DNA from 2 places in the Streptomyces sp. NPDC018947 genome. Region 2 is predicted to be linked to the other one. Evidence: predicted binding sites of a transcription regulator. Region 2 holds the regulator's gene; the other holds the start of a gene.
What was found. The regulator HrcA, encoded in region 2, represses chaperone genes, less so after heat shock. The targets are predictions, from matches to a motif close to TTNGCACTCNGNNNNNCNGAGTGCNAA.

Region 1: groES (co-chaperone GroES) is a predicted target of HrcA. The motif match lies at 7,237-7,263, and genes of this name have one in related genera.

What each region holds. Positions count from the first base shown of each region.
Region 1 covers NZ_JBIRZD010000011.1:207,370-219,352, forward strand. The annotation lists gene tsaD (tRNA (adenosine(37)-N6)-threonylcarbamoyltransferase complex transferase subunit TsaD) at 1-492, shown strand, start outside; gene ACH499_RS22095 (hypothetical protein) at 489-776, shown strand; gene ACH499_RS22100 (hypothetical protein) at 765-950, opposite strand; gene ACH499_RS22105 (LCP family protein) at 1,301-2,374, shown strand; gene ACH499_RS22110 (YciI family protein) at 2,504-2,860, shown strand; gene ACH499_RS22115 (RNA polymerase sigma factor) at 2,905-4,194, shown strand; gene ACH499_RS22120 (methyltransferase domain-containing protein) at 4,204-5,379, opposite strand; gene ACH499_RS22125 (polysaccharide deacetylase family protein) at 5,470-6,402, shown strand; gene ACH499_RS22130 (polysaccharide deacetylase family protein) at 6,399-7,163, shown strand; gene groES (co-chaperone GroES) at 7,410-7,718, shown strand; gene groL (chaperonin GroEL) at 7,846-9,471, shown strand; gene ACH499_RS22145 (SDR family oxidoreductase) at 9,631-10,404, opposite strand; gene ACH499_RS22150 (MOSC domain-containing protein) at 10,501-11,169, opposite strand; gene ACH499_RS22155 (LysR family transcriptional regulator) at 11,251-11,983, shown strand, end outside.
Region 2 covers NZ_JBIRZD010000001.1:730,507-742,489, forward strand. The annotation lists gene ACH499_RS03310 (adenosine deaminase) at 1-491, opposite strand, end outside; gene ACH499_RS03315 (ribonuclease Z) at 512-1,417, opposite strand; gene ACH499_RS03320 (histidine triad nucleotide-binding protein) at 1,434-1,787, opposite strand; gene ACH499_RS03325 (S41 family peptidase) at 2,001-5,147, opposite strand; gene ACH499_RS03330 (hypothetical protein) at 5,295-5,828, opposite strand; gene ACH499_RS03335 (hypothetical protein) at 5,900-6,256, shown strand; gene ACH499_RS03340 (16S rRNA (uracil(1498)-N(3))-methyltransferase) at 6,266-7,015, opposite strand; gene ACH499_RS03345 (nitronate monooxygenase) at 7,012-8,097, opposite strand; gene dnaJ (molecular chaperone DnaJ) at 8,211-9,350, opposite strand; gene hrcA (heat-inducible transcriptional repressor HrcA) at 9,351-10,367, opposite strand; gene ACH499_RS03360 (MBL fold metallo-hydrolase) at 10,529-11,254, shown strand; gene ACH499_RS03365 (DUF3097 domain-containing protein) at 11,289-11,983, shown strand, end outside.

The DNA of each region.
Region 1 (11,983 bases), on a different contig from region 2:
TTCCCGCGCGGGCTGACCGGCCCCCGCGACCCCGCGTACGACTTCTCCTTCTCCGGGCTGAAGACGGCCGTGGCCCGCTGGATCGAGGCCAAGCGGGCGGCGGGCGAGGACGTGCCGGTGCGGGACGTGGCGGCCTCCTTCCAGGAAGCGGTCGTGGACGTGCTGACCCGCAAGGCCGTACGGGCCTGCAAGGACCAGGGCGTCGACCACCTGATGATCGGCGGCGGCGTGGCCGCCAACTCCCGGCTGCGAACGCTCGCCCAGGAGCGCTGCGAGGCGGCCGGCATCCGACTGCGCGTACCGCGGCCCAAGCTGTGCACGGACAACGGCGCGATGGTCGCCGCGCTCGGCGCCGAGATGGTCGCCCGCGACCGGGCCGCCTCCGACTGGGACCTGTCGGCCGACTCGTCGCTGCCGGTGACCGACCCGCACGTGCCGGGACACTCGCACGACCACGTGCACGAGGTCGGCAAGGAGAACCTGTACTCGTGACCGTCGCCCTGATGTGGGAGGCGCGGGCCGTGCCCGGCCGGGGCGAGGACCTGCTGGCCTGGGCCCGCGCCCAGCCGCTCGCCGCCGAGCCCCTGCGCCGCGAGACCCTGCGCGCCCCGCAGGACCGCGTCCTCGTCATCACCTGGTGGGACGCCGACTACGACGCCGACCTCCCCGAACTCCCGGAACCCGACGGCGGGCTGACCACCCGGGCGGTGCACCGGTGGCGGTTCGAGTCGGTGGACGGGCCCCTCACAGACCCAGGGCCGCCGTCAGGGACGTGAGACAGGGAAGTTGTTCTGGCCGCTGACCGGCCCGTTGATGTTGTACGTCTGCTTCATCACGCTCTCCTGGGCGGGGCGCAGGGCGGACGTGTCCACGTTGTGCTCCGTCAGGAACCGCTCCGTGGCCCGCAGGACAGCCTGCTGGATCCGCTGGATGACGTCCTTGGCGTCCATGCGCTGGGTGTGGTCCCCTCCCGGTCGCGGGCGGCCGCGGCGGCACGGAGCGTCCCGTACGCGCCGTGGTCGAAGTAGCTGCGGGGGCCCACCGCTCCATCAGTCCCCCTCCTGGCGAGCAGCCGCAAGGTAGAGGGGGGATGCCCCGCACGGTGCCGGGACGAAACACCGTCGGCGCGGGCGCGCGCCGGAAACGGGACGGCGCGGCCTCCCGCCGCGTCCCGCGGAATCTGAGAATTTCCGCAGAATGCCGTCGGCGTCTGTCCCCGTCCCATTATTCGGACTTATGTTCCTCCCAGGTGGGGGGCCCGTGTGGGGCGCGGGCGAACGGGACGGGCGGGGGCTGAGGCATGGTGGCGCGGGCTGGGCGGGACGGGTACGCGGAGGAACGGGGGAGCGGGCGCGCGGGGGAGCGGGACGGCCGGGCGAGGGGGCTCAGGGCCGCGGGCCTCGCCCTGGCCGGTGCGCTGCTGCTGGGGGCCGCCGCGGCGGGCTGGGCGTACTGGCATCTGAACGGCAACATCAGGAGCGTCGACATCAACGGCGCGCTCGGCGACGACCGCCCCGCACGGCCGGTCACCGCGCCCTCCGCCGCCGCGTCCGAGGACCCGCCGCCCACCGGCGCCCTGAACATCCTCGTGCTCGGGTCGGACTCGCGCGGCGGTGAGGAGAACCGGGAACTGGGCGGCGGCGACAGCGAGGGCGCCCGCTCCGACACGGCGATGGTCGTCCACCTCGACCCCGGCCGGACCTCCGCCACCGTCGTCAGCATTCCGCGCGACACGCTCGTCACCCGCCCGTCCTGCCCGCTGCCGTCCGGCGGCACGACCCGCGAGGCGCAGGGCGCGATGTTCAACACCGCGTACGCCCTGGGCGGCCCGGTCTGCGCGGTCAAGACCGTCGAGACGCTCACGGACGTCCGCATGGACCACTACATCGAGATCGACTTCTCCGGCTTCGCCCGCCTGGTCGACGCCCTCGGCGGCGTCACCGTCACCACCGACGCCGACATCGACGACGACCGCAGCCACCTCCGGCTGGACGCCGGCACCCATCACCTCGACGGCACCCAGGCCCTCGGGCTGGCCCGCACCCGGTACGGACTGGCCGGCGGCAGCGACCTCGCCCGCATCGAGCTCCAGCAGAAACTGGTCAGGGCACTGCTGGAGCGGATCTCCGACGCCGGCCTCCTCACCGATCCCGCGAAGCTGTACCGGGTCGCCGACGCCGTCACCGGCAGCCTCACCACCGACACCGGCCTGGACTCGCTGGGCGAGCTGACGGACCTCGGCCGCAGCCTGTCGGGACTGTCGGCGGACGCCGTCCGCACGGTGACGATGCCGGTCGTGCCGGCGCCCTGGGACGACAACCGGGTGGTGGCACGGGAGCCGGACGCCCGGGAACTGTGGGAGTCACTGCGCTGACCTGCGCGGACGCGGTCCGGAAAAATTCTCCAGAATTTTTCGGCGGGGGTGTCGATCCCCGGCCCCGCCGTTCGACGCAGGGGTGAGAGGCCGGGAAGGACCGGCCGGCACACCGAACGAGGAGTCACCATGCCCCGCTACCTGTCGCTCGTGCGCATCGACGAGAACAACGCCCCCGCCGAGGGCCCCAGCCCCGAGCTGATGCAGCGGATGGGGGAGCTGATGGAGGAGATGACGAAGGCCGGCGTCCTGCTGGACACCGCCGGGCTGACCCCCACGGCCCAGGGCACCCGCGTCCACTACGAGGGCGGCGACCTGTCCGTCACCGACGGCCCGTTCACCGAGTCCAAGGAGGTCGTCGGCGGCTACGCGCTGATGCAGGCCAAGGACATGGCCGAGGCGATCGAGTGGACCAAGCGCTTCCTCAAGGTCCACGAGGAGCACTGGACGGTCACCTGTGAGGTGCGGGAGATCATGGAGGGCTGACTTCCGCTTTGCCCCGGGTCCTGGAGGGTGTTGCATGGTGGGTTGTGCAGCCACAGCCCACCGCAGCCCCGCCCGGAACCGCCCGCCCCGACCGGGCCGCGGACGCCATCGAGACCGTGTTCCGCCTGGAGTCGCCCCGCGTCATCGCCACCGTCGCCCGCCTCGTGCGGGACGTGGGCGTGGCCGAGGAGATCGCGCAGGACGCCCTCGTCGCGGCCCTGGAGCAGTGGCCGCGGGAGGGGGTGCCCGACAACCCCGGCGCCTGGCTGACGACCACCGCCCGGCGCCGCGCCGTCGACCTGATCCGGCGCCGGGAGACCTACGCCCGCAAGCTGGCCGAGATCGGCCGGGACCTGCCGGCCGCCGCGCCGCCGCCCGAGGAGCCCGCCGACCCGGACGGCATCGACGACGACCTGCTGAGGCTCGTCTTCACCGCCTGCCACCCGGTGCTGTCCGCCGAGGCCCGCATCGCCCTCACCCTGCGTCTGCTCGGCGGCCTCACCACCTCCGAGATCGCCCGCGCCGTCCTGGCGCCCGAACCGACGGTCGCCCAGCGCATCGTGCGCGCCAAACGCACGCTGGCCAGGAAGAACGTCGCCTTCGAGGTGCCGTACGGACCCGACCGCGAGGCCCGCCTCGGCTCCGTCCTGGAGGTCATCTACCTGATCTTCAACGAGGGGTACGCGGCCACCGCCGGGGACGACTGGCTCCGCCCGGGTCTGTGCGAGGACGCCCTGCGCCTGGCCCGCGTGCTGTCCGCCCTGATGCCCAAGGAAGCCGAGGTGCACGGCCTGACCGCGCTGCTCGAGTTCCAGGCGTCCCGCACCGCCGCCCGCACCGGCCCCGACGGGGAACCCGTCCTGCTGAAGGACCAGAACCGCAGCCGCTGGAACCGCATGCTCGTCGCCCGCGGCATCACCGCCCTCGACCGCGCCACCGCGCACGCGGCCGGCGCCCCGGGCCCGTACGTGATCCAGGCCGCCATCGCCGCCTGCCACGCGACGGCGTACCGCTACGAGGAGACCGACTGGCCGCGCATCGCCACGCTGTACGGGATGCTCGCCGCCCGCGCCCCGTCCCCGGTGGTCGAACTCAACCGCGCGGTCGCCGTGTCGATGGCCGAGGGACCCGCCCCGGCCCTCGCCCTCGTCGACGCCCTCGCCGCCGAACCCGCGCTGCGCGGGTACCACCTGCTGCCCAGCGTCCGCGGCGACCTCCTGCTGCGCCTGGGGCGCACGGCCGAGGCCCGGGCGGAGTTCGAACGGGCCGCGTCCCTGGCCCGCAACGAACGCGAACGCGAGCTGCTGGTCCGCCGGGCCGAGGAGTGCGGCTGAGCGGGCGGTTCAGCGCGCCGGGTGCCCGATCAGCATGGACGGCGCCCCCGCGACACGGGTCAGGAACACCGTCGCCGCGTTCGGCCCCTGGGGCCTGACCTTGCGGCGCAGCTCCTCGGGCTCGACCGCCGACCCCCGCTTCTTCACGGTCAGCGTGCCGACCTCCCGCTCGCGCAGCAGCGCCTTGAGCTTCTTGACGTTGAACGGCATCCGGTCGGTGATCTCGTACGCCGTCGCGTACGGCGTCGGCCGCAGCGCGTCGGCGGTGACGTACGCGATGGTCGCGTCGAGCAGCCCGCCGCCGACCTGTTCGGCGACCTCGGCGACCAGATGGGCCCGGATGACGGCGCCGTCGGGCTCGTACAGATAGCGGCCGGGCGTGCGGACCTCCGGGTCGGGCAGGCCGGTGCCGAGCAGGGTGCGGGGCCCCGGCAGCAGCGTGGCCCGCACGGCCCCCGGCGCGGTGCCGAACCACAGCACCGCCTCCTTCACGTCCCCGCCGTCCGAGATCCACTCCGCCTCGGCGTCCGCGGGCACCGCCTCGTGCGGAATGCCCGGCGCCACCTTGAGCGCGGCGGCGCGGGACGCGGTACGGGCGGCCTCCACGGCCCAGGACAGCGGCGGCGAGTAGGCCTCCGGGTCGAAGATGCGGCCCCGTCCGCCGCGCCGCGCCGGGTCGACGAAGACGGCGTCGTACCCGGCGGTGTCCACCTCGGTGACGTCCGCCTCGCGCACCTCGATCAGACCGGTGAGCCCCAGCGCCCCGGTGTTGGCGCGGGCCGCCGCGGCCGTCACCGGGTCGCGGTCGACGGCCAGCACCCGGATCCCTGCGCGGGCCAGCGCGATCGCGTCACCGCCGATGCCGCAGCACAGGTCGGCGACGGAGGTCACGCCCAGCTCCGCCAGCCGGCCGGCCCGGTACGCGGCCACGCTCGCCCGCGTCGACTGCTCCACCCCGTTCGGCGTGAAGAACATCCGGCCGGCGTCCTCCGGCCCGAACTTGGCCGCCGCCCGCTGCCGCAGCCGCGCCTGACCGAGCGCCGCCGACACCAGGCCGGCCGGGTGCTCGCGGCGCAGCCGGGTGGCGACCGCCAACTCCCGCGCGGGGTCGGTGTCGCGGACCTCGTCGAGCAGGGCGCGGCCTTCGGGGGTGAGCAGGGCGAGGAGGGCGTCGAGGTCGTTCACCGGCCCATTGTGGGCCAGTCGGTGGATGGTGTGCGTCCGGCGCGGTGTCGGGACGGGGGCCGGGGCCCGGGGCTGCGAGGATCCGGCACCATGCGAGTAGTCGTACAAAATGACAAATGCCGGGCATCTCGGGTGGCGTCGTCGCGTGTCCGCCTGCGCGGCGGCCTCGCCGTCCTCCTCCTCGCCGCCCTCGCCACCGGCTGTGCGCAGGACACCTCCGAGGTGCGCGGCGCCCCCGGCCGGGAGCCCCTCGAGGCACCTCCGGCCCGCGCCCTCGACGCCTACGCGTCCAAGCTCCGCGCGGCGCAGGCCGCCCGGGTCGCCGCGGCCAAGCGCTGGAACCTCGCGCGGGTCCCGCTGACCGCGCCGGCGCCGCCCGCGCGCAAGCCGCTGATCACCGCCCGCAAGGGCTTCGAGGTGGACGGCCAGGAGAGCCTCCCGCCGGTCTTCACCACGGTCCCCACCAAGGAACGGATCGTCTTCCTCACCATCGACGACGGCGCCGAGAAGGACCCGGCGTTCCTGCGCATGATGAGCGAGCTGAAGATCCCGTACTCGGTCTTCCTCACCGACAAGGAGATCAGGGACGACTACGGCTACTTCTCGAAGATGCAGGCCCGCGGGGTCACCCTCAGCAACCACACGCTGAACCACCCCTACCTCCCCGCGCTCTCCTACGAGGAGCAGCGGCGGGAGATCTGCGGCATGCAGGACGTGATGGAGGAGCGGTACGGAACCCGCCCCGTCCTCTTCCGCCCGCCCTACGGCAACTACAACCGCGACACCCTGCGCGCCGCCAAGTCCTGCGGCATCCGCTACGCGCCGATCTGGAACGAGGAGGTCTACGTCGACCACTGGGAGTACCGCGAGTGGGACCGGGACCTGCACCCCGGCGACATCGTCCTCAGCCACTTCCGCGGCCGCGGCGCCTGGGACGGCACGATGACGGACATGGCCCGCCGCTTCCTGGACCGCGTCACGGCCGAGGGATACGCCGTGGCCCGGCTGGAGGACTACCTGTGAGGCGCGGGCGCCTCCGGCCGGCCGGGGCCGCCCTGGCCGCCGTACTGCTCGCCGGCTGCGCCCCGTTCTCCGGCCCCGGCGCCGCGCCCCCGGCCGGGAAACCGGCCCGGGCCGGCGGGCAGGGCCAGGAGATGCCGCCCGTCCTGGACCACGTCCGCACCGCCGACCGGGTCGTCTTCCTCACCTACGACGACGAAGCCGGCCGCGATCCCCGCCTCACCGCCCTGCTCCGCGAACGGCGGCTCCCCGTCACGCTGTTCCTCACCGACGCCGTCGCCGGACCGGCCTACGGCGACTTCGCCCGGCTGCGCTCGGTCGGCGCGGGCCTGCAGAACCACACCCTCGACCACCGCTCCCTGCGCGGCCTGCCCTACGCCGGCCAGCGCGCCGAGATCTGCGGGCAGCAGACCAAGCTCGGCTCCCGCTTCGGCGTCCGCCCCCACCTCCTGCGCCCGCCCCACGGCCGGTACGACGACACGACCCTGCGCGCCGCCGCCGACTGCGGCATCACCGCCGTCGTCCTGTGGCGGGCGGCGCTGGCAGACGACGGCACCCTCGCCTACACCCGAGGCGAACACCGCCTGAGCCCCGGCGACATCGTGTCCGTCACGTCCCCGTCCCGCACGCCGGACCTGCTGCGGCGCATCGAGGAGCGGGGGCTGCGGGTGGCCCGCCTGGAGGACTACCTCCACTCCGGCCCGTCGGCGTTCGAGGGCGAGGCCGAAGGCCGGAGCGGGGGTCCGGGGCGCAGCCCCCGGTGACGCCCGCACGGACGCGTGGACGCGCCCGGGAACCGGCCTCAGCACCGGAAATCCGGCCGACGCGCCGCGGGCATTGGCACTCCGCTTGACCGAGTGCTAATCGCGGTCATAGTCTCGGCTCTGGCACTCCCCCCTGGAGAGTGCCAACAAAGCGACGGGCAGGTCCGGCACCCGCGACGACGGATCGACCTGGTCGCCACCTCAGACAGTTAACCCCGTGAGATCTCCGAAGGGGGAGGTCGGATCGTGACGACCGCCAGCTCCAAGGTTGCCATCAAGCCGCTCGAGGACCGCATCGTGGTCCAGCCGCTCGACGCCGAGCAGACCACGGCTTCGGGCCTGGTCATTCCGGACACCGCCAAGGAGAAGCCCCAGGAGGGCGTCGTCCTGGCCGTGGGCCCGGGCCGCTTCGAGGACGGCAACCGTCTTCCGCTCGACGTCAAGGTCGGCGACGTCGTGCTCTACAGCAAGTACGGCGGCACCGAGGTGAAGTACAACGGCGAGGAGTACCTCGTCCTCTCGGCCCGCGACGTGCTCGCGATCATCGAGAAGTAAGACCCGGCCGACTCACCTCGACTCTGCCGAAGCTGCGCCCCTGGCCCCCGCGACCGATAAGAAGCCGGGCGCGAGGGGCGCAGTCAGTTTTCCCTTAGACCAGATTTCCGAGAGGGCTCCCGCTCCCATGGCGAAGATCCTGAAGTTCGACGAGGACGCCCGTCGCGCCCTCGAGCGCGGCGTCAACAAGCTTGCCGACACGGTGAAGGTGACGATCGGTCCCAAGGGCCGCAACGTCGTCATCGACAAGAAGTTCGGCGCCCCGACCATCACCAACGACGGCGTCACCATCGCCCGCGAGGTGGAGATCGAGGACCCGTACGAGAACCTGGGCGCCCAGCTCGTGAAGGAGGTGGCGACCAAGACCAACGACATCGCGGGTGACGGCACCACCACCGCCACGGTCCTGGCCCAGGCGCTGGTCCGCGAGGGCCTGAAGAACGTCGCCGCCGGTGCCTCCCCGGCGCTGCTGAAGAAGGGCATCGACGCGGCCGTCAAGGCCGTCTCCGACGACCTCCTCGCCACCGCCCGCCCGATCGACGAGAAGTCCGACATCGCCGCCGTGGCCGCGCTGTCCGCCCAGGACCAGCAGGTCGGCGAGCTGATCGCCGAGGCCATGGACAAGGTCGGCAAGGACGGTGTCATCACCGTCGAGGAGTCCAACACCTTCGGTCTGGAGCTGGACTTCACCGAGGGCATGGCCTTCGACAAGGGCTACCTGTCGCCGTACTTCGTGACGGACCAGGAGCGCATGGAGGCCGTCCTGGAGGACCCGTACATCCTCATCAACCAGGGCAAGATCTCCTCCATCGCCGACCTGCTGCCGCTGCTGGAGAAGGTCATCCAGGCGGGTGCCTCCAAGCCGCTGCTGATCATCGCCGAGGACGTCGAGGGCGAGGCCCTGTCGACCCTGGTCGTGAACAAGATCCGCGGCACCTTCAACGCCGTCGCGGTGAAGGCCCCGGGCTTCGGCGACCGCCGCAAGGCGATGCTCCAGGACATGGCCGTCCTCACCGGCGCCACCGTCATCTCCGAGGAGGTCGGCCTCAAGCTCGACCAGGTCGGCCTGGACGTGCTCGGCACCGCCCGCCGCATCACCGTCACCAAGGACGACACCACGATCGTCGACGGTGCCGGCAAGCGCGACGAGGTCGAGGGCCGCATCGCCCAGATCAAGGCCGAGATCGAGAACACGGACTCCGACTGGGACCGCGAGAAGCTCCAGGAGCGCCTCGCCAAGCTGGCCGGCGGCGTGTGCGTGATCAAGGTCGGCGCCGCCACCGAGGTGGAGCTGAAGGAGCGCAAGCACCGTCTGGAGGACGCCATCTCCGCGACCCGCGCCGCGGTCGAGGAGGGCATCGTCTCCGGTGGTGGCTCCGCCCTGGTCCACGCCGTCAAGGTCCTCGAGGGCAACCTCGGCAAGACCGGCGACGAGGCCACCGGTGTCTCCGTCGTCCGCAAGGCCGCCGTCGAGCCGCTGCGCTGGATCGCCGAGAACGCGGGCCTCGAGGGCTACGTGATCGTCTCCAAGGTCGCGGAGCTGGAGAAGGGCAGCGGCTACAACGCCGCCACCGGCGAGTACGGCGACCTGGTCAAGGCCGGCGTCATCGACCCGGTCAAGGTCACCCGCTCCGCCCTGGAGAACGCCGCGTCCATCGCCTCCCTCCTCCTGACGACCGAGACCCTGGTCGTCGAGAAGAAGGAAGAGGAAGAGCCGGCCGCCGCGGGCCACGGCCACGGCCACGCCCACTGAGCTGAGCTGAGCCGACGGTGCCCGGCGCCCCCTGTGGGGGGTGCCGGGCACCGTGGTTTTCCCGGGGTGGCATCACGTCCGCCCCGGTGGGTTCGTCGCCGCGCGCGGCGCCGTCGTGGCTGATCGCGCGGCTCCCCGCGCCCCTTGCGGGGCGCACTCCTACTGCGGCCCGTACTTGCGCCCCGTGCGGGAGCTGATGCCGCCCAGCAGGTTCCGCGGCAGCAGCTTCGCCGCGCCCATCAGGGCCTTGTAGCGGGGGTCCGGGATGGAGAGGGACTTGCCGCGGGAGAGGTCGGCGAGGGCCGCCGCGACCAGCTTGTCCGCGTCCAGCCACATCCAGTTCGGGATGTTGTCCGTGCCCATCCCCGCCCGCTCGTGGAACTCCGTGCGCACGAAGCCCGGGCACAGGGCCATCAGGCGCACGCCGCTGCCTGCCAGATCCTTCGCCACACCCTGCGTGAACTGCACGACCCACGCCTTGGAGGCGCCGTAGGTGCCGCGCGGGAGGAAGGCGGCGACCGAGGCGACGTTGACGATGCCGCCGCGTCCCCGCGCCCGCATCGCCTCCGCCGCCGTGGCGGTCAGCCGCAGCACCGCCTCGCAGTGCACCTTGAGCATCGTCAGCTCGTCGGCCATGGAGACCTCGAGGAAACGGCCCTTGTTGCCGAAGCCGGCGTTGTTGATCAGCAGGTCGACGGGGTTCCTGCGGTCGTCCAGCCGGGCGGTCACCGCCTCGATGCCCGTGTCCGTCGACAGGTCGGCCGTCAGTACCTCGGCCTCGATGCCGTGCCGGTCGTGCAGCTCGGTCGCCTGTTCGCGCAGCCGCTTGGTGTCGCGGGCGACCAGCACCAGGTCGTGCCCGTCCGCCGCCAGCCGTCGCGCGAACGCGGCGCCGATGCCCGCCGTCGATCCCGTAATCAATGCCGTTGTCATGGCGCAAGGTTATGGGTCCGGACCGGACAGGTCCGTTCCGCTCACCGGGACCACGCCTCGTGAAGGCCCCGTGGAGCAAGGTCCGCTGATGCCGGGTCAGGAACCGTGCTTCTCTATGTACGTCCGGGCCTTCGCCAGCGCGTCCGGGTGAAGCGCGTCGCCCGCCGCGAGCAGCCGGGGCAGCAGGTCGCGCTCCGTCGTCACCGCCCGGAACTGCACCGCCACCGTCACCTCGTGGCCGGGCCGGTGCACCACCTCCACCGGGTCGCCCGCCCGTATCTCACCGGGCTCGATCACCCGCAGATAGGCGCCCGGCGCGCCCTTGGCCGTGAAGCGCTTCACCCACCGCTGCTCACCCAGATGGCCCTGGAAGGTACGGCACGGGATCCGGCCGCTCGTGACCTCCAGCAGCAGATCGGGGCCGACGCGCCAGCGCTCGCCGATCAGGGCGCCGGAGACGTCCACGCCCGTCGTGGTGAGGTTCTCGCCGAACGCGCCGTGCGGCAGCGGGCGGCCCAGCTCCCGCTCCCACTCGTCCATGTCCTCCCGGGCCATCGCGTACACGGCCTGGTGGTCACCGCCGTGGTACCGCGTGTCGCAGACCGCGTCCCCGGCCAGCCCGCTCGCGCCGACGCCCCTCGGGCCCGGCGCCGTCACCCGGACGGGTCCGTCGGCCGGCCGCTTGTCGATGCCGGTCAGGCCGTCGGGCTGATCGGTGTAGGGCACGGCCTTCGGGCGGCCGAGATTGACAGACAGAAGCTTCATGGCCGAACGGTAGGACAATCCACATCAAAGAGTCGACGCATTATCCGGCGTACGGTCAAAGGGTCGCTTATCCTCGAAGGTGTGATCGAGGCTCGTCATCTCCGCGTGCTGCGCGCCGTGGCATCCACCGGTTCCTTCTCCGCCGCAGGGCGGGAGCTGGGCTGCACCCAGCCCGCCGTCAGCCAGCAGATGAAGGCCCTGGAGGCCTCCGTCGGCACCCCCCTGCTCGTGCGCACCGGCCGCGAGATGCGGCTGACCCAGGCCGGTGAGGCGCTGGTGCGGCACGCCTCCGGCATCCTCGCCGGGCTGACCGCGGCAGAGGAGGAGGTCGCCGCCATCGCGGGCCTGCGGGCCGGACGGGTCCGGCTGGTCTCCTTCCCCAGCGGCAGCTCCACCCTCGTCCCCACCGCCCTGGCCGCCCTGCGCGCCGCGCACCCCGGCACCCGCGTCTACCTGGAGGAGGCCGAGCCGCCGAAGTCCGTGCAGTTGCTGCGCGAGGGCGACTGCGACGTGGCCCTCGCCTTCCGCTACGAGGGTGCCGCGAACGTCGAGGAGTGGGACGACCTGGTCGTACGGCCGCTGCTGAGCGACCGCCTCGTGGCACTGGTGCCCGAGCGGCACCGGCTCGCGCGCACCGGGGACGGGGGGTCCGTGGCCATCGGCGAGCTGGCCCGGGAGCCGTGGATCGCGGGCTGCCCGCGCTGTCGCGGCCAGCTCGTCGAGGTCTGCGAGGGCGCCGGCTTCACCCCGCGCATCGACTTCGCCACCGACGACTACCCGGCGGTCGTCGGCCTGGTCGGGGCCGGCCTCGGGG
Region 2 (11,983 bases):
TCGGCGGAGTCCAGGCCGATGCCCGTGATGCGGTCCAGGTACGGCTTGGCGGCGTCGAGCGTTTCGAGGGCCGACTCGGCGGACTCGTCGCGCAGGAAGCACATGATCAGCCGGGTGGAGACGCCGTGCTTCTCCCGGCTGCGGCCGAGCGCCCGCCACAGCCCCTCCACCACGGTGCCCATCTCCACGCCCCGGGCCAGGTGCGCCTGCGGATCGAAGAAGATCTCCGCGTGCCGCACGCCCTGCTCCGCGGCGCGGGCCAGGTAGGCGTCGGCCAGGTCCTCGAAGTCCCGCTCGGTGCGCAGGACCGCCATCAGCGCGTAGTACAGGTCCAGGAAGGACTGGAGGTCCTCGAACCGGTACGCCTCGCGCAGCGCGTCCGTGTCCGCGTAGGGCAGCTCCACACCGTTGCGGGTGGCGAGCTCGAAGGCCAGCTCGGGTTCCAGCGTGCCTTCGACGTGGAGGTGCAGTTCAGCTTTGGGAATGGGCATCGGAGCATCGTACGGCCGTCTCAGCGGCGCTTCGGAACCGGCACCCTCAGGAGGTCCCGGGCCACGGTCAGCTCCCCCTCGTAGCCGGCCGCCCTCGCCTGCCGCTCGAACTCCTCGGGGTCCGCGTAGCGCTGGCTGAAGTGGGTCAGCACGAGATGGCGTACGCCCGCCTCCCGCGCGGCCCGCGCGGCCTGGCCGGCGGTCAGGTGGCCGTGGTCGGCGGCGAGCGTGGCGTCCTCGTCCAGGAACGTGGACTCGATGACCAGCATGTCGCAGTCCTCGGCCAGTTCGCGCACCCCCGCGCACATCCGGGTGTCCATGACGAACGCGAACCGCTGGCCCCGGCGCACCTCGCTGACCTCGTCCAGTCGGACCCCGCCGAGGGAGCCCTCGCGCTGGATGCGGCCGACGTCGGGGCCCGTGATGCCGTGCGCGGCCAGGCGCTCGGGCAGCATGCGGCGGCCGTCGGGCTCGGTGAGCCGGTAGCCGTACGACTCGACGGGGTGCGAGAGGCGCCGGGCCTCCAGCGTGTAGGCGGGGGTGACCGCCAGGGGGCCGTCCGCGTCGACCGGCGCCTCGGTGATCCCGACCGTCTCGCGGTAGGCGGTGGCGTACCGCAGACGGTCGAAGAAGCGCTGCCCCGAGCGGGGGTAGTGCGCGGTGACCGGGTGCGGGACCTGGTCGAGGTTGATGCGCTGGATCACTCCGGCGAGGCCGAGGCTGTGGTCGCCGTGGAAGTGCGTGACGCAGATCCGGTCGAGGTCGTGGGCGGCGACCCCGGCGCGCAGCATCTGGCGCTGCGTGCCCTCGCCGGGGTCGAACAGGATGCCCTCGCCGTCCCAGCGCAGCAGATAGCCGTTGTGGTTGCGGTGCCGGGTCGGGACCTGGCTGGCGGTGCCGAGGACGACCAGTTCGCGTACGGACACGGTGTCTTCGCCCGGTCTATCCGGGGGGCCACTCGAGGCCGCGGCCGCCGAGGACGTGGGCGTGGGTGTGCCACACGGTCTGGCCGGCGCCGGTGCCGGTGTTGAAGACGATGCGGTAGCTGTCGAGCTGCTCCTCGTCGGCGACGGCCTGGGTCTCGCGCAGCACGTCCGCGGCGAGTTCCGGGGCGGCGGCGGCGAGGGCGGCGGCGTCGCGGTAGTGGGCCTTGGGGACCACCAGGACGTGGGTGGGCGCCTGGGGGTTTATGTCGCGGAAGGCGACGGTCGTGTCCGTCTCGCGGACGATCGTCGCGGGGATGCGGCCTGCGACGATCTTGCAGAACAGGCAGTCGTCCTGTGGCTCGCCGGGCATGGGGCGGCTCCTTACGGTGGTGATCTTCTGGGGGCATCGTAGCGAGGCCGTGCGGGGCCGGGGCGGTGTCGGGCGGGCTTGCCGGCGCCCGGGGGTGCTGGGCGTTTCGGTGGCCGTCGGGTGGGTGCGCCCGCCGGCACCGGCAGGGTGCCTCCCCGCTCTCGGCTCCTCGAGCGGGGAGGCGTCACTGCCCGCAGCCAGGCGGCCGCGCGGCTAGGACGGGAGCGCGGGCGGGGTTTTGGCCGGGCTGGTCTCCAGGGCCGCCAGGGCCAGGCGGATGGCCTCGTCCAGTTGGGGGTCCCGGCCGGCCGCGTGGTCCTGGGGGCGGTGGGGGACCTCCACGTCCGGGTCGACGCCGTGGTTCTCCACGCCCCAGCCGAGGCCCTCCAGCCAGAACGCGTACTTGGGCTGGGTGATCAGCGTGCCGTCGACCAGCCGGTAGCGGCTGTCGATGCCGATGACCCCGCCCCAGGTGCGGACGCCGACGACCGGACCGATGCCCAGAGCCCTGATCGCCGCGTTGACGATGTCGCCGTCCGAGCCGGAGAACTCGTTGGCGACGGCGACGACCGGTCCGCGGGGCGCGTCGAGGGGGTAGCTCTGGGCCCTCATGCCGCGCGGCAGGTCCCAGCCGACGATGCGCCGGGCCAGCTTCTCCACGACGAGCTGGGAGGTGTGGCCGCCGCGGTTCTCGCGGACGTCGACGACCAGTCCCTCCCTGGCCACCTCGACGCGCAGGTCCCGGTGGATCTGGGCCCAGCCGGGCGCCTGCATGTCGGGGACGTGCAGGTAGCCGAGCCGGCCGCCGGACTTCTCGTGGACGTGGGCGCGGCGGTCGGCGACCCAGGCGTGGTAGCGCAGCGGCTCCTCGTCGGCGAGGGGGACGACGACGGCGTGCCGCAGGTCTCCGCCGCCGGCCGGGGAGACGGTCAGCTCGACCGGCTTGCCCGCCGTGCCGACGAGCAGCGGGCCGGGCCCGGTGACCGGGTCCACGGACCGTCCGGCGACCGCGACGATCGCGTCCCCGGCGCGCACGGCGACCCCGGGCGCGGCGAGCGGGGAGCGGGCGTCGGGGTCGGAGGTCTCCGAGGGCAGGACACGGTCGACGCGCCAGGCGCCGTCCGGGTGGCGGGAGATGTCCGCGCCGAGCAGGCCCTGCCGGGCACCGCCGCCGTGTCCGCCGCGCGGGGTGACGTAGGCATGCGAGGTGCCCAGTTCGCCGTGCACCTCCCACAGCAGGTCGACCAGGTCGTCGTGGGTGGCGACGCGGTCCAGCACGGGCCGGTAGCGGTCGAGCACGCCGTCCCAGTCGACGCCGTTCATGTCGGGGCGCCAGAAGTTGTCCCGCATGACGCGGCCGGTCTCGTCGTACATCTGGCGCCACTCGGCGGCCGGGTCGACGAGCTGGCGGACCCGGCCCAGGTCGACGGTGATGTTGGTGTCGCTGTCCTCGTCGCCGGAGGCCCGCCGGTCGCTGGGGACGACCTTGAGGCGTCCGTCGGTCCACAGCAGCACCCGCTTGCCGTCGCCGCTGACCTCGAAGTGGTCGGCGTCGGGGGCGAGGTGCTCGACGCGCTGCTGGACGAGGTCGTAGCGCTCCAGCTCGGTGTGCGGGTCGGGGTCCTCGGGATTGGCTCGGGAGGCGCCGAGGACGCCGATGAGCGGGTGGCGCAGCCACAGCACCCCGTCCTTGGCGGCGCGCAGCCCGGAGTAGCGGGCGGCCTCCACCGGGAAGGGCACGATGCGGTCGGCGAGGCCCTCGATGTCGATGCGGGTGGTGGGGGTGCCCTCGCTGTCGGGGGTCTCGTCGCGGTCCGGGGTCTCGAAGGGGCGGCCGTGGCGCTGCGGGCCGAAGGGCGAGGGGGTGGTCGCCGCGAGGGTGATCAGGTAGGGGCGGGCGCCCTCGACGAAGGCCAGGTCGAAGACGTGCTCGTCGTAGACCGGGTCGAAGGAGCGGGTGGAGAGGAAGGCGAGGTGCTTGCCGTCGAGGGTGAAGGCGGGCGCGTAGTCCTTGAAGCGCAGCGGGGTCGCCTCACTGACCGACAGGTCGGTGGTGCTCGCGAGCTTGAGCTGGCGCAGCGGGGACGGACCGGGGTGCGACCAGGCGAGCCAGGCGGAGTCGGGCGAGAAGACGAGGCCGGTGGCGTCTCCGTCCTCGCTGCGGTCGACCTCGCGGACCTCGCCGGTCTCCCGCTCGACGAGCAGGATCCGGCCGTCGTGCGAGGCGACGGCGGCGCGGCTGCCGTCGGGCGCCATGGCGAGGGACAGGACGCGGCCGAGCTGCCCGGCGGCGAGGCGGCGCGGGACGGCACCGGGCACGAGGCCGGTGGCGGGCGCGAACTCCAGCGCGTCGTCGCCCTCGGCGTCCGTCACCCACACCACCCATTCCTCGCCGTCGGCGCGGAAGGCGCGCGGCAGCCGGGCGCGCACGCCGGGCGTCGCCTCCAGGGCGCGGGCCGGTCCCGAGCGGTGGGTGACCCAGTGGACGCCGCCGCGTACGGAGACCGCACTGCCGCGCGCGGTGTGGTCGGGGGACGCGGAGCCGAACCAGCGGGCGGCGTTGACGGGGTAGGGCTGGAGGTCGGTGCGGGAGCCGCCGAGGCGGATGTCCAGGCGGCGCGGTTCGGCGCCGTCGAGGTCGTCCAGCGTCCACAGTTCACCGGCGCTGGAGTAGACGACGCGGGTGCCGTCGGTGGCGGCGTGCCGGGCGTAGAAGCCGCCGAGGGGGGTGTGGCGGCGCAGGTCGGTGCCGTCGGCGAGGGAGGAGTAGAGCGCGCCGGTGCCCTCGTGGTCGGAGAGGAAGGCGATCCGCTCGCCCACCCAGAACGGGTACTCGATGTTGCCGTCGAGGTCGCCGTGCAGCCGTACGAACTCGCCGTCGTCCTCGGCGTCGATCCACAGCTTGCCCGCGGTGCCGCCGCGGTACCGCTTCCACCAGGCCGCCTCGCGGCCCATCGGCGCGGACAGCAGCACGGTGCGCGGGCCGTACGCCACGTCGCCGACGGGGCCGTGGGGCAGGGTGCCGGCGGGTCCGCCGTCGAGCGGGACGGCCCGGGCCGTGCTGCGGCGCAGGCTGGCCTGCCCGTACGCGCTGAGGGCGAGCACCCGTCCGTCGGGGGTCCAGCCGCGCACCTGTGTCTTGAGGTTGCCCCAGTGGGTGAGGCGCCGGGAGGGGCCGCCGTCGACGGGGGCGATGTGCACCTCGGGGGCGCCGTCGCGGGTGGAGGTCCAGGCGACGGTGGTGCCGTCGGGCGAGACGCGCGGGTGGTTCACGGGCACGTTGTCGGCGCTGACCCGCCAGGCGCGGCCGCCGTCGAGCGGGGCGAGCCACACGTCGTCCTCGGCGGTGAAGGCGACCAACTCGCCGTGCGGGTGCGGAAAGCGGAGGTAGGCAGGCGCTGCGGGCTGAGTCACCCCACCACCCTATGCAGGGGCGGGTCCGGCCGACAGAGGTTCCGATCAGTTGCCGCCCCGGCGCGCGGGAGCCCGACGGCGCGCCGGGTGCGGCTACTTGCCCTCCACGGGCCGGCAGTGCGGGTCGCCCGGGCACCAGATGGTGCGGGTGACGGTGACGGTGGGGCCCGGCCGGTCCCGGGCGGGGCCCTCGCCGGGAGGGGGCGTGGTCGCGTCGCAGTCGCCGAGGCCCTTGACGTCGAACCACCGCTTGCCGTCCACCTTCGCGGTGAGATCGCCGCGCACGCAGGCGCCGTTGACGACGCGGGTGACCTTGCCGTCGACGGTGATGTCCGCCCCGCCGTCGGTCTTGCCCTCGCAGTGGACGGAGGCGACGGCGCTCTCGCCGGCCGAGGCGGTGCGGCCGGAGTCGCCGTAGGAGGCGGTGCAGGTCAGCCACCGCACGTCGGCGTCGCGCCGGTCGAGTTCACGGGTCACGGTCTGGTCGGTCGTGTACGCCACGGACGCGGAACTGAGCCCGCCCGGGTCGCAGGCGGCGAGTCCGCCGACGGCGACGACCGCGCTCCCGGCCGCCAGCACCACCCGCCGGCCCCGCGGCCGGTACCGAATCCGCCTCAACGCCCACATGTACGGCAGCCTGCCACCGGTGCGGGGGCTCGCGGTAGGGCGCATACGGCCACTCCGGCTACCGTGGGCGGATGCGCGGCGACCGTCGTACGAGAAGGCTCGTGGTGGACGGGACGGCCGTCCACCTGTGGTCGGTGCGGCACCGGCACAGGACCGACGGGCCCTGCGCGGAGGTGCTCACCCTGCGCCGGGACGGGACGGCGACGCGCCTCGTCTTCCAGGGCGGCGAGGGGCGGTTCGTCCCGGACGGCTTCCCGCACTCGGGCCAGGTGGCCGTCGCAGACGCGGCGCTCAACCTGCACCAGCCCAGTGTCGTACGGGGCTTCGTCGACGAGGCGGCCCGGCGCGGCCTGCTGGACGGGCCCGCGGAGCTGGACGGCTGGGAGCTGTTCCCGGCGGTCGCCGCCGCCCGCGCCGCGGACGGCTGACCCGATCCGTCAGGACCAGCGGCCGGTGCGGGCGAGGAGGACGGCGGCCGCGGCGGTGCCCGCGGTGGAGGTGCGCAGGACGCTGCGTCCCAGCCGGTAGGGCCGCGCACCGGCCTCGGCGAACAGCGCCAACTCCTCCGGGGACACGCCCCCTTCGGGACCGACGACCAGCACGATGTCGCCGGACGCGGGGAGTTCGGCGGCGGCCAGCGGCTCCTCGCCGCTCTCGTGGAGTACGGCGGCGAAGTCCGCGTCGGCCAGAAGTGAGGCAACCCGCTTGCTCGTCGCCGCGTCCGCGACCTCGGGGAAGCGGACCCGGCGGGACTGCTTGCCGGCCTCGCGCGCCGTCGCCCGCCACTTGCCGAGCGCCTTCTGGCCGCGGTCGCCCTTCCACTGCGTGACGCACCGGGAAGCGGCCCACGGCACGATCGCGTCGACGCCGACCTCGGTCATCGTCTCGACGGCCAGCTCGCCGCGGTCGCCCTTGGGCAGAGCCTGGACGACGGTGATGCGGGGCCGCTCCTCGGGCTCCTCGTGGACGCGGTCCAGGCCGGCGACGACCAGGCGGTCCTTGCCCTCGGCGGCCTTCACCGCGCCCTCGGCCCAGCGTCCGCGCCCGTCGGTGAGGACGACGTCCTCGCCGGGCCGCAGCCGCTTCACGGAGACCGCGTGCCGTCCCTCGGGGCCGTCGAGGACGTACTGGCCGCCGGGCAGGTCGCCGGGCAGCAGCGAGTCGACCACGAACACCGGAGCCGTCATCGCTCCGTACCTCCCGTCACGTACCGCGTCAACGCCGCCTGGGCGGACGCGAGTTCGGCCACCAGAACCTCCACCAGCTCACCTGCGGGCAGTTCGCGGGCCATCCGGTGGCCCTGTCCCGCCCACAGCGCCACGCCCTGGGCGTCCCCCGCCTTCGCCGCCGCCTTGCGCAGCGGCGCCGTGAGGTGGTGCACCTCCGGGTAGGCGGCGGGGGCGTAGGGGCCGTGCTCGCGCAGGAACCGGTTGACCAGGCCGCGGGCGGGGCGGCCGGAGAAGGCGCGGGTCAGTTCGGTGCGGACGAACAGCGGGTTGGTCAGCGCCTGCTTGTGCAGGGCGTGCGCCCCGGACTCGGGGGTGGCGAGGAAGGCGGTGCCGAGCTGGGCCGCGCCGGCACCGGCGGCGAGCACGGCGGCGACCTGACCACCGCGCATGATGCCGCCGGCGGCGACGACGGGCAGGCTCACCGCCTCCCGGACCTGGGCGACCAGCGACAGCACCCCGATCCCGGCGGCGTCGGTCTCCGGCTGGTCGCGGTGGGTGCCCTGGTGGCCGCCGGCCTCGACGCCCTGCGCGATCACCGCGTCGGCGCCGGCCCGCTCGACGGCCCGGGCCTCCTCGGGGGTGGTCGCCGTGACCAGCACGAAGGTGCCCACGCGGTGCAGGGAGTCCACGGCCTCGCGGCTCGGGACGCCGAAGTGGAACGAGACCACGGGCACCGGGTCGTCCAGCAGCACGGCGAGCTTGGTGTCGTAGCCGTCGTCCCGTCCGCAGTCGGGGTCGCCCAGCTCGGTCTCGTACCAGGCGGCCTCACCGGCGAGCTGCTCGGCGTAGACGCCGACGGCGGAGGGGTCGGCGGTCTCCGGCTGCGGCATGAAGAGGTTGACGCCGAAGGGGCGGGAGGTCAGCCCCCGCACCTGCTTGATCTCCTGGTACATCCCGTCCGCGGTCTTGTACCCGGCGGCCAGGAAGCCCAGCCCTCCCGCCTCGCAGACCGCGGCGGCGAGCTGCGGCACGGAGACGCCGCCCGCCATGGGAGCCTGCACGATCGGGTAGGGGAAGAGATCGGTCAGCGCGGAGGACATGACCGCATGGTGTCACGTCCTTCGGACGAGTCCGAATCCGGGCTTCCGTCGGCATACGCCAGGAGCATCCGCATCCCGCGGGCCCGGGGGACGGCCCCGGGCCCCGGCACCCGTCAGCGCCCGTTGAACGCGTCCTTCAGTCGGGAGAACAGGCCCTGCTGGCCCGGCTGGAACTGGCCCTGGGGCCGTTCCTCGCCGCGCAGCTTGGCCAGCTCGCGCAGCACGCGTTCCTGGTCGGGGTCGAGCTTGGTGGGGGTGGTGACCTCGACGTGGACGATGAGGTCGCCCCGGCCGCCGCCGCGCAGATGCGTGACGCCCCGGCCGTGCAGCGGGATCGACTGGCCTGACTGCGTGCCCGGGCGGATGTCGACCTCCTCCATGCCGTCGAGGGTCTCCAGCGGCACCTTCGTGCCGAGGGCCGCCGCCGTCATCGGGATGGTGACCGTGCAGTGCAGGTCGTCGCCGCGGCGCTGGAACGTCGGGTGCGGCAGCTCGTGGATCTCCACGTACAGGTCGCCGGCGGGGCCGCCGCCGGGGCCGACCTCGCCCTCGCCCGCGAGCTGGATCCGGGTGCCGTTGTCGACACCGGCCGGGATCTTGACGGTCAGGGTGCGCCGGGAGCGGACCCGGCCGTCGCCCGCGCACTCCGGGCACGGGGTCGGCACGACCGTGCCGAAGCCCTGGCACTGGGGGCAGGGGCGCGAGGTCATGACCTGGCCCAGGAAGGACCGGGTGACCTGCGACACCTCACCGCGGCCGCGGCACATGTCGCACGTCTGGGCGGAGGTGCCCGGGGCCGCGCCCTCGCCGTTGCAGGTGTTGCAGACGACGGCCGTGTCGACCTGGATGTCCTTGGTCGTGCCGAACGCGGCCTCGTCCAGTTCGACCTCGATGCGGATCATGGCGTCCTGGCCCCGGCGGGTGCGCGAGCGCGGTCCGCGCTGCGACGCCGTGCCGAAGAAGGCGTCCATGATGTCCGAGAAGTTCCCGAAGCCGCCCGCGCCGAAGCCTCCGGCACCGCCGGCACCGCCGGCCTGGGACAGCGGGTCGCCGCCGAGGTCGTAGACCTGCTTCTTCTGCGGGTCCGACAGCACCTCGTAGGCGGCGTTGATCTCCTTGAACCGCTCCTGGGTCTTCGGATCGGGGTTGACGTCCGGGTGCAGCTCGCGCGCGAGCCTCCGGAACGCCTTCTTGATCTCGTCCTGGGAGGCGTCGCGGCGCACGCCGAGTACGGCGTAGTAGTCCGTGGCCACCTACGACTCCGCCAGGATCTGTCCGACGTACCGTGCCACTGCGCGTACCGCTCCCATCGTTCCCGGGTAGTCCATGCGGGTCGGACCGACCACGCCGAGCTTGGCAACCGCCTCGCCGCCCGAACCGTAGCCCACCGACACGACGGACGTGGAGTTGAGTCCTTCGTGGGCGTTCTCATGACCGATACGGACGGTCACGCCCGGATCCTTCGCCTCGCCGAGCAGCTTGAGGAGCACGACCTGCTCCTCCAGCGCCTCCAGGACGGGCCGGATCGTGAGGGGGAAGTCGTGCCCGAAGCGGGTGAGATTGGCGGTGCCGCCGATCATCAGCCGCTCCTCGTTCTCCTCGACCAGCGTCTCCAGGAGAGTGGAGAGCACGGTGGAGACCGTACCGCGGTCCTCGGCCTCGAAGGCCTCGGGCAGGTCCTCGACCAGGCTCGGCACGTCCGCGAACCGGCGGCCCGCGACCCGGCTGTTGAGCCGTGCCCGCAGGTCCGCGAGCGACGTCTCGCCGAACGGCGCCGGGCAGTCGACCATCCGCTGCTCGACCCGCCCGGTGTCCGTGATCAGCACGAGCATCAGGCGCGCGGGCGCGAGGGAGAGCAACTCCACGTGCCGCACGGTCGAGCGGGTCAGCGAGGGGTACTGCACGACGGCGACCTGCCGGGTGAGCTGCGCGAGCAGCCGCACCGTGCGGGCCACCACGTCGTCGAGGTCGACGGCGCCCTCCAGGAAGTTCTGGATGGCGCGCCGCTCGGGCGCGGTCATCGGCTTGACGCCGGCCAGCTTGTCGACGAACAGCCGGTAGCCCTTGTCGGTCGGGATGCGCCCGGCGCTGGTGTGCGGCTGGGCGATGAAGCCCTCGTCCTCCAGGGCCGCCATGTCGTTGCGCACGGTGGCCGGGGAGACGCCGAGGTTGTGCCGCTCGGTGAGGGCCTTGGAGCCGACGGGCTCCTCGGTGCCGACGTAGTCCTGGACGATCGCGCGCAGCACCTTCAGCCTGCGTTCACTGAGCATCGCGCACACCTCCAGAAGTCGTCCGCCCGGTGTTCTCCCTGGCACTCACCGTGTACGAGTGCCAGACTTCCCCGGCCCAGTGTACGGCCGTCGGGTACGCCCCCGGCAAGGCCGGGGCACCGCCGCGTGCCCGGGGGCCGTACGGCGCTAGCGTCCCGGTCATGACGACGACTTGGGAAGAGCTGGGCTGGGAGCGACTGGCGGCCGGGGTGGGCCGGTGCCGCCTGCCGGTGTGGGACTGCACGGCGGGGCTGATCGCCGGCACCGACGCGGCGCTGGTGGTGGACGCGGGGTCGAGCCTCGGCGAGGGCGCGCGGCTGCGCGGCGCGGCGCAGGCGCTCGCCGGGCGCCGTGTGACGCATCTCGCGCTGACCCACGCGCACTTCGACCACGTGCTCGGGGCGGCGGCGTTCGCGGGCGCGGAGGTGTTCGGCGCGGCGGGGGCGGCCGCGGTGCTCGCGGAGGGCCGGGAGGAGCTGCGGGCGGACGCGGTGGCTCACGGTCTGGACGCGGGGGCGGCCGAGGAGGCGGCCGGCGCCCCGGTCGCCGTCCACCACGAGGTGCGCGGCGAGCGGACGCTCGACTTGGGCGGCGGCAGGCACGCGGTGCTGGCCGACGTGGGTCCCGGACACACGGGGCACGACCTCGCGGTGCTGGTGCCGGGCGAGGTGACCGTCGTCTTCTGCGGGGACCTGGTCGAGGAGTCCGGCGAACCGCAGGCGGGCCCCGACGCGGTGCCGTCGCGCTGGCCCGCCGCCCTGGACCGGCTGCTCGGCCTCGGCGGCGAGGACGCGCTGTACGTGCCCGGTCACGGAGCGGTGGTGGACGCCGCGTTCGTCAGGGCCCAACGGGACGCCCTGGCCGCCCGGTTCGGCGTGTCGCGGTGATCACCGCGGGGGCGTTCCTCGTATCGTCGGCAGAATGCGCCAGTACTCCGCCGACCTGACCCCTCCGTGGAAGAAACCGCAGCCGGTGCCCGAGGTCCCGGCCGAACCGGGCCTGGTGGTCGAGGAGCCCGGCACCGGGTTCTGCGGCGCCGTGATCCGCTGCGAGGCGGGCACGGTCACGCTGGAGGACCGCTTCGGCAAGCACCGGGTCTTCCCGCTGGAGCCGCGGGGCTTCCTGCTGGAGGGCCGCGCGGTGACCCTGGTCAGGCCGGCCGCGGGCCCGCTGCGGCCCACCCGCACGGCGTCCGGCTCGGTCGCCGTCCCCGGCGCACGCGCGCGCGTCGCCCGCGCCGGCCGTATCTACGTCGAGGGCCGGCACGACGCCGAACTGGTCGAGAAGGTCTGGGGCGACGACCTGCGCGTCGAGGGCGTGGTCGTGGAGTACCTGGAGGGTGTGGACGACCTGCCGTCGATCGTCTCCGACTTCGCGCCGGGCCCGGACGCGCGGCTGGGTGTCCTGGTGGACCACCTGGTGCCGGGGTCGAAGGAGTGGCGCATCGCGGAGGCGGTGACGAGCGAGCACGCGCTCGTGGTGGGGCACCCGTACATCGACGTCTGGGAGGCGGTGAAACCGTCGTCCCTGGGCATCGACGCCTGGCCGCGGGTCCCGCACGGCCAGGACTGGAAGACGGGGGTGTGCCGCGCGCTGGGATGGCCGACGGAGAACAC